2 regions of the Erwinia sp. GW821-FHT03D09 genome follow, and region 2 is predicted to be linked to the other one. Evidence: predicted binding sites of a transcription regulator. Region 2 holds the regulator's gene; the other holds the start of a gene.
The links. Region 2 encodes PurR, which represses purine synthesis genes. Its sites were predicted from a motif close to CANGCAAACGTTTGCNTG; they were not measured.
Positions count from the first base shown of each region.

Region 1: the regulator PurR is predicted to act here: its motif matches at 3,172-3,189, upstream of purE (5-(carboxyamino)imidazole ribonucleotide mutase).

Region 1 covers NZ_JBWKUK010000023.1:9,728-14,242, reverse strand. The annotation lists gene ybbP (putative ABC transporter permease subunit YbbP) at 1-659, shown strand, start outside; gene purK (5-(carboxyamino)imidazole ribonucleotide synthase) at 1,506-2,573, opposite strand; gene purE (5-(carboxyamino)imidazole ribonucleotide mutase) at 2,570-3,079, opposite strand; gene lpxH (UDP-2,3-diacylglucosamine diphosphatase) at 3,226-3,942, opposite strand; gene ppiB (peptidylprolyl isomerase B) at 3,945-4,439, opposite strand.
Region 2 covers NZ_JBWKUK010000001.1:99,095-103,609, reverse strand. The annotation lists gene AC07U6_RS00545 (C40 family peptidase) at 1-390, shown strand, start outside; gene cydH (cytochrome bd-I oxidase subunit CydH) at 455-544, opposite strand; gene purR (HTH-type transcriptional repressor PurR) at 839-1,864, shown strand; gene punR (DNA-binding transcriptional activator PunR) at 1,875-2,789, opposite strand; gene punC (purine nucleoside transporter PunC) at 2,901-4,094, shown strand; gene cfa (cyclopropane fatty acyl phospholipid synthase) at 4,417-4,515, shown strand, end outside.

The DNA of each region.
Region 1 (4,515 bases), on a different contig from region 2:
TGGGCGACACGCTGACTTTTACCGGCGATACCCAGGACTTTACGGCAAAAATTACCAGCCTGCGTAAAGTGGACTGGGAAAGCCTGAAGCCAAACTTCTTCTTTATCTTCCCGCCGGGCGCGCTGGACGCGCAGCCGCAGACCTGGCTGACCAGCTTCCGTCTGGACAATAACAACGCGCTGCTGGTGCAGCTAAACCGCGAGTTTCCTACGCTGAGCCTGTTGGATATCGGCAGTATTTTGCGGCAGATAGGGCAGGTGCTCGCGCAGGTGAGCCAGGCGCTGGAAATTATGGTGGTGCTGGTGACCGCCTGTGGCGTGCTGCTGCTAATGGCGCAGATCCAGGTGGGGATGCGCCAGCGCCGGCAGGAACTGGTGGTTTACCGCACGCTGGGCGCGGGTAAAAAGCTGCTGCGCGGTACGCTGTGGTGCGAATTCGCGCTGCTGGGCGTGGTGTCCGGCGCGGCGGCAGTAATTGGTGCGGAGGCGGCGTTATGGGGACTACAGCGAAAAGTCTTCGACTTCCCGTGGCAGCCGGATTTCGTGCTGTGGCTGGTGCTGCCGCTGACCGGCGCGCTGCTGCTTTCACTCTGCGGCGGCTGGCTGGGCGTGCGGTTGCTGAAGGGCAGGGCGCTGTTCCGGGGATATGAGGCTGGTTGAGATTATGCCAGTAACCGGCAGGTGTGGGGTTCATACCTGCCGGTAGGCTGTAACTGCCACGCGTGGTGTTCGGACCTGCTTGTGGGGTTGTTTCTGCCGGGCATGGTGTTCGCGCCGACCAGTGAGGTTATCACTGCCGGGCTGGTATTTACGCCGACCGGTGGGTGCCCTGGCCTGGCGGGTCCTCGCGCCGCGTTGCGGTCCCTTCACTTCTTTCGTCAGCCTGTCGGACCAGCGTAGACGCGCGTCCTGCGCGGCTACGCTTTTCGGCCGCGTCCATGCGGCCGAATCCTGTCTTCCTCACTTCGTTCAGCGCTGTGGATGCTGCGGCCAGGGCACCCACCGGTCGGCTCCCGGAACGCGGTGTCGTCTGAATGAAAAGACAGAGGGGTCTTGCTCATTGTGGGCGGGTCTTGGATGTTCAGGCTGTAATGGTTAACGTCAGTAGTAGCGACCAGCAACGCTATTAGTCCCGGGCTAGATCGATAAACCGGGCATATAACATTTAACGGTATAGCCTCGGCACTTACAGACAGACTCAAATCATGCAGAACCCCAGTTAAATTCAGCAAACCACGCTCAGTTTTAATCACAGCGAAATCCTGGCTGGTGGGCAATCGGGGTCGGGCGGGTTCGCGGACCGTTGAGCGCAGGGACGCGCGAATCGAGGCCACACGGACGTGTTCACGCCGAGTCCGCGAACCCGCCCGACACCGATACGCCTGACGACGATCTTCCCGCGACACAAACCCGACACCGATTAGCCGGATTCAGGGGGAACAGCCATAAAAAAACGGACCTGAAAAGATCCGTTTTTCTTAACCAGCAAACCTCAGCAAAAAGCAATCAGCCCAGCTTTTCAACCGCCCAGGCAATCCCGCTGGCGTACTCTTTCGGCAGCATCGGCACCAGCGCATTCAGCGCGTCGCATAATGCTGCGGTGCTAACGTCAGACAGATTCAGGTGGCCGACCTTACGGCCCGGACGCACTTCCTTATCGTACCAGTGCAGATGCACCAGCGGCTGGTGCAGCCAGTCCAGATTCACGTCGGTACCGATCAGATTCACCATGACCGCCGGACTGCTGACGACCGGCTTCGGCAGCGGCAGATCGAGGATCGCTCGCAGATGCAGTTCAAACTGGCTGATTGAAGCGCCGTTCTGCGTCCAGTGGCCGCTGTTGTGGACGCGCGGGGCCAGCTCGTTAATCAGCAGGCCTTCCGGTACCACGAAGCACTCCATCGCCATCACGCCGACGTAGTTCAGCTCGTTCATAATCGCTGACAGCATCTGCTCGGCCTGCTGCTGGTGGGCAGCGTTGACCACGGGTAGCATCACGCTGGTGCGCAGAATGCCGTCCTGATGCAGGTTATGAGTCAGCGGATAGAATACCGTGCGCCCATCGTGACCGCGCGCGCCCACCAGCGACACTTCGCCGGAGAAGTTAATGCCGCGCTCAACGATGCATTCTCCGTAGCACTCTTCCGGCAGTGAGCCGGTTTCGTTCGCGCGCAGGCGCCACTGTCCGCGTCCGTCGTAGCCACCGGTGCGGCGCTTAACGATCGCCAGTTCACCGAGGGTGGTAAACACCTGCGGCCACTGGTCGGCGGAGGAAAGTAGCTGCCACGGCGTGGTCGCCAGGCCCAGCCGATCAAGCAGCTGTTTTTGCGTCAGACGGTCGGCCAGCTGCGGGAAAATATCGCGATTAACAAAGGCGTTATGACCTGCCAGTTCGCGAGTCAGCGCGGTTTCCGGCCAGCGTTCAATTTCAGCGGTAATCACGCTGGCGGCAATCGGCAGCGCTTCCGGTTCCGCATCCAGACCGACCGGATAAACGGCGATCCCCAGCGGTTCCCCCGCCTGGCGCAGCATGCGGCCAAGCTGTCCGTTGCCTAATACGCAAACCGGTTTCATGCCTCACCCCGTGGGTCCGGGTTGTTCAGCACTTCATCGGTCTGGGACTGGCGCCATGCCGCCAGGCGTGATGCCAGTTCGGCATCGTGCAGGGCAACAATCTGTGCCGCCAGCAGCGCCGAGTTCGCTGCGCCGGCTTTACCAATCGCCAGCGTGCCAACCGGAATACCGCGCGGCATCTGCACGATAGAGTAAAGGCTGTCTACGCCGCTCAATGCCGCGCTTTGTACCGGCACGCCCAGCACCGGAACCAGCGTTTTGGCCGCCAGCATGCCCGGCAGGTGAGCCGCGCCGCCTGCGCCAGCAATGATCACCTGATAACCGTTATCCGCAGCCTGTTCGGCAAAGCTGAACAGCTTGTCCGGGGTACGGTGGGCAGAAACCACTTCACAGTGGAAGGGAACGTCCAGGCTGGTGAGGATTTCCGCTGCAAACTGCATGGTTGCCCAGTCACTTTTGGAACCCATAACAATAGCAATGCGGGCCGGTGCGGCGTTAGATGACATGCGGGGCTGACTCCTGTGATTTTAAAACGTCACCGTAGTAACCCTGGGGCTACCCGATGGGAAGGGCTGAGAGAATAGCATGAGTCAGCGGCAAGGAAAACGGTTGCGTAGCGGATTATCACGCCATCTCAGGGCAAAATTTTGATTCAGAACGGGAAGGAAATCAGCGCCGTCTCTTCTGCACTGACTCGGATCATCGATCCCTGCTCGTGCCAGGCACCCAGAACGATTCTTTCGGCCGGATTGCCGTCAACCATCAGCTGATGGACCGCCGGGCGATGGGTGTGGCCGTGGATCAGGATTGGCGCATGATGTCGATGCATTGCCGCAACAACGGCCTGTGGGTTCACATCCATAATGGCCATATCTTTACTGCTGTTCGCGTGCTTACTTCCGGCACGCATTTTCACCGCAATACGCTGGCGGATAAATAGCGGCAGGGCCAGGAACAGTTTTTGCAGCCACGGCTGATGCACTTTGGCACGGAAACGCAGATAGCCCACGTCATCGGTACAAAGCGTGTCGCCGTGCATAATCAGCACGCGCTTACCGTACAGCTCCAGCAGCTGTTCTTCCGGCAGCAGGGTCATGCCTGCGGTGCGGGCGAAGCGTTTGCCGACCAGGAAATCGCGGTTGCCGTGAATAAAGAAGCAGGGGATGTTGAGCTGGCTCAGGGCCTGAGCGACTTCGACGTGTAGCGGATTCGGATCGTCGTCGCCGATCCAGGCCTCAAACAGGTCGCCAAGAATATAGAGGGCGTCAGCATGCTGCGCTTCCCGGCGTAAAAAATGAAGAAAACCGGCAGTAATTGCCGGTTCCTCAACACACAGATGAATATCTGCGATAAACAGCGTGTGCGACATTATTACTCGCTGACGGTAACTTTCTGGATAATCACGTCGTCTTTTGGCACGTCCTGGTGCATACCGCTGCGGCCGGTAGAAACGGCTTTGATTTTCTCAACCACGTCCATACCTTCAACCACTTCAGCGAACACGCAGTAACCCCAGCCCTGCAGGCTTTCGTCACGGAAGTTCAGGAAGTCGTTGTCGGCAACGTTGATAAAGAACTGTGCGGTAGCAGAGTGAGGAGCCTGAGTACGCGCCATTGCCAGGGTGCCTTTGGTGTTCTTCAGACCGTTGTTCGCTTCGTTGCGGATCTCGTCTTTAGTGTTTTTCTGCTTCATGCCAGGTTCGAAACCGCCGCCCTGAATCATGAAACCGTTAATTACACGGTGAAAAATGGTGTTGTCGTAGAAGCCTTCACGGCAGTACTCCAGGAAGTTTTTTACGGTTGCCGGCGCTTTGTCATCAAAGGTTTTGATTACGATATCGCCGTGGTTAGTCTGGAAAGTGACCATATTTTCATCCTGTCAGGGTTAGAGTATTAAGAATGCGCGTCGGTGGAATGGACAAATGTCCGCTCCGTGCGGCAGA
Region 2 (4,515 bases):
ACAGCGATGAACAAGCTGATGGGCCAGTTAGGTAAACCCTACCAGTGGGGCGGCGCCTCACCCTCGACCGGTTTCGACTGTAGCGGCCTGGTGTGGTACGCCTATAAAGACCTGGTGAAGTTTAAGATCCCGCGCACGGCGAATGAGATGTATCACCTGCGTGATGCTGCACCAATCAAACGCGACAAGCTGGAAAAAGGCGATTTGGTGTTCTTCCGCATCAGCGGACGCGGTACTGCCGATCACGTTGGCGTTTATCTTGGCGGTGGGAAATTCATTCAGTCACCGAGAACCGGCAAAGATATTCAGGTAAGCACGCTGGGCGATGATTACTGGCAGGAGCATTACATTGGTGCACGCCGAATGATGACGCCGAAAACGATTCGCTGATTGCGCAACGCGGACCGTCAGGACTCATTGCTAATCGGGAGGAGCCATGCTCCTCCCGATTTTCTTAGTACAGAATAGCCGTGAAGCTAAATGCAATAATCATCAGTAGCGCACCCACCGTGGTCAGCAGTGAGAATTTCAGATCGGTACTCATCGTCTCTCCTTAATAACCCTGTAAAATGTATGCACAAAGATTTTCTCACAGTTCCCCGTAAAAATCTCGTTTTCTCTGCGCAGCCTTGTTAGAATTCCTCTTTTCCGTTGCGCAACAGCAGCGGAAACGGTTTTTGCCAGCTCTGCAGTCACTCTACGGACGATTTTTTCCCCTTTCCGACCCGTTGCGGCAACATCTAAACCACTTTGGTCTGGCGGGAAAAGGCCGCACCCAGGCAAACGTTTAACCAACCTGTTATCAAATAGTTACGATAACACCAGGAGCATAAGTTTAATGGCAACAATTAAGGATGTGGCAAAGCGAGCCGGGGTTTCAACAACCACGGTTTCCCACGTAATTAATAAAACGCGCTTTGTAGCCGAAGAGACTCGTGAAGCCGTGTGGGCAGCAATTAAGGAATTGCACTATTCCCCCAGCGCCGTGGCACGTAGTCTGAAGGTTAACCACACCAAAACCATCGGCCTGCTGGCAACATCCAGCGAAGCGCCCTATTTTGCCGAAATTATTGAAGCCGTGGAAAACCGCTGCTTTGCCAAAGGCTATACCCTGATCCTTGGGAATGCGCACAACGACCTGCACAAACAGCAGGCTTACCTGTCGATGATGGCGCAGAAGCGCGTGGACGGGCTGCTGGTAATGTGCTCTGAGTATCCGGATTCATTAATCTCGATGCTGGAAGACCACCGCAATATCCCGATGGTGGTGATGGACTGGGGCGAATCGCGCGGTGATTTCACCGATACAGTACTGGATAACGCCTTTGAAGGCGGCTATCTGGCCGGGCGTTATCTTATTGAGCGTGGTCACCGTGATATCGGTGCCATTCCTGGACAGCTGGAGCGCAACACCGGCGGCGGACGCCATGCCGGATTCCTCAAAGCGCTGAACGAAGCCGGGATTACCCTGCGCGAAGAGTGGCTGGTCCAGGGCGACTTTGAACCTGAATCCGGTTATCGCGCCATGCAGCAGATTCTGGGGCAGAAACAGCGCCCTACTGCCATCTTCTGCGGCGGCGACGTGATGGCTATGGGCGCAATTTGTGCCGCAGATGAGATGGGCCTGCGCGTTCCGCAGGATATTTCGGTGATCGGTTATGATAACGTGCGCAACGCCCGCTATTTCACACCGGCGCTGACCACGGTGCATCAGCCGAAAGAAAGGCTGGGAGAAACCGCGTTTGATATGCTGTTCGATCGCATCACCAGCAAGCGTGAAGAACCGCAGACCATTGAAGTTCATCCGTCCCTGATTGAACGGCGCTCCGTTGCCGACGGCCCGTTCCGCGACTATCGCCGCTAATCCCGTTCGCTCAGGCGGACGGTTCACTCAGCCATTCAGCATTAAGCGTATCGCTGTCGCCGACGTAATCGAGCAGCCAGTTCAGCGCCGGTGACGCACTTTGTTCCGACCAGCTCAGGCAACATGGGCTGATCGGGAACGGGTTTGCCAGCGTCAGTTCCGCAACGCCCCCTTCTGCGATCCACCCCCGGGCAAAGTGCCCCGGGATCATGCCGACGCACAGTCCGGCCCGCAGACAGTCAATCGCGCTGTCCCAGTCAGGAACCACCAGCCGACGCTGATTATCCAGCGTCCAGGTATTACGCTTTGGCAGCGATCGCGACGTGTCCTCCAGCGTCAGCGATGGCCATTCGCGCAGCAGATCGTCGCTGAGCGGGCTTGTCTGGTGCAACAGGGGATGCCCCGCCTTTACCACACAGCGCCAGTTAAGGCTACCCATATCGCGGAAGGCGAAGCGTCCGCCGACCGGCACAGCCTGGGTGGCACCAATCGCCACATCAACGCGGCCATCCGCCAGCGCATCCCACACGCCGTTAAACACCTCAGGGAAGATATGCAGTTCCATATCGGGGAAATGACGGTAGAAATCGACGATAAGCTGGCGGGTACGCTGCGGTCTGACAATGCGGTCAACGGCGATATTAATCTGACCTCGCCAGCCGTTAGCCACCTGCTGACAGCGGCGACGCGTGGCAAGCATTTTTTTGATAACAAAACGCCCTTCCTCGCTAAATACTCGCCCGGCCTCGGTCAACACCACATCGCGATGGCGTCGTTCAAACAGGCTGACGGCCAGCCACTGCTCTAGCTGGCGTACGGTATAGCTTACCGCAGAAGGCACGCGGTGAAGCTCAGCCGCTGCGGCAGTAAAGCTGCCAGTTCTGGCAACGGCTTCAATCACTTCCAGAGAATGTTCTGACCACATCACTTTGCCTGCAAATTTTTTCAATGGAACTGACGAATATTAGCGTTTCACAAGCGTAAGTGCATCCCTTTACACTCCCTGCGATAAAAAACTGCCCTGTACGAGTAAACTATGCCTTCAAAATTCTTTATCGTTTATCTGGCTATGCTGAGCATGCTGGGTTTCCTTGCTACCGATATGTACCTGCCCGCTTTTGGTGAGATGCAGCAGGATCTTGCCACCGGTTCTGGCGTTATCAGCGCCAGCCTGAGCATCTTCCTTGCCGGCTTCGCCTGCGCACAGCTGATTTGGGGAACACTGTCCGACCGCCTTGGCCGCAAGCCCGTGCTGCTGGTGGGGCTGGGGATGTTCGCTATCGGCTGTGCTGCCATGATGTGGGTGCATTCCGCTCCGTGGCTGCTGTTTTTCCGTTTCCTGCAGGCTGTGGGTGTGTGTGCCGCAGCCGTAAGCTGGCAGGCCCTGGTTGTCGATCGCTACAGCGCCGAGCAGGCAAAACGCGTATTCGCCACCATTATGCCGCTGGTTGCGCTTTCACCGGCGCTGGCACCGCTGCTGGGTGCCTGGCTACTTGAACATTTTTCCTGGCGAGCGATCTTTGTCGCGCTGCTGCTGATTAGCGTAATATTGCTGATCCCCACGCTGCGCCTTTCTGGCCGTAAATCCGCTGAGAAAGCGGCACCCAATGGTCCGGCCCCTGGTTTCCTGACGCTGCTGAAGTCCCCGGTATACAGCGGTAACGTGCTGGTGTTCGCCGCCTGCTCCGCCAGCTTCTTTGCCTGGCTGACCGGTTCACCGTTTATCCTCGGCAATCTGGGTCTGTCTCCTGCCGATATCGGCCTGAGCTATGTGCCGCAGACCATCGCCTTTCTGATTGGTGGCTTTGGCTGCCGTGCACTGCTTAATCGTTTCTCCGGCGGGCAGCTGCTGCCGTGGATGCTGCTGTGCTTTAGCCTGGGGGTTATCGTGCTATTTATTGCCGCACAGCAGCAGGCGCCATCTTTGTACAGTCTGCTCACGCCGTTCTGCGTCATGTCGATGGCCAGTGGCGCAATTTATCCGGTGGTGGTGTCCAGCGCCCTGCTGCCGTTCCCGCAGGCAACGGGGAAAGCCGCCGCATTACAAAATATGCTGCAGCTCGGTCTGTGCTTTATCGCCAGTCTGGCTGTTTCAACCTGGATTGAATCACCGCTAGAAACCACCGTGCGTGTCATGTTACTGACCATTTTACTTGTTACGATAGGTTTCCTGATTCAGCGTAAAGCGGCTAAAAAATTAGCGCTTCAAACGATGGAAAACCCGTTGTGATATGTTGTAAAATTACTTAGTTAGCACGCTAACAATAATGCATTGAATATTGCCTGACGGGAGGATATACTCGTCAGGCATTATAAAATAACAAGTTACCAACATTTAAATCCGAAGATCGCTTTGGCGGTGTTCGGCATTTTTTACTGACTAGGCTGTCATACTGTTATGTTACGTCTGTTTCAGCCTCTGCCGGTTATAATACAATCCTCTGTTAACGTCGGATATCAGACTGCGGCTCTGCCGTGAGTTTTCTCATAAATCTGTAGAAATTGACTATTCTTTTCTCAGGTTTTAATCACACAGGGTGATGGAGAAGCTAATGAGTTCATCGTGTATAGAAGAAGTGAGCCTGGAAGAAAACCAGTGGTACCGAATTATCCAGGAGATGTTGCGCAAGGCTGACATAGAAATAAAAGGT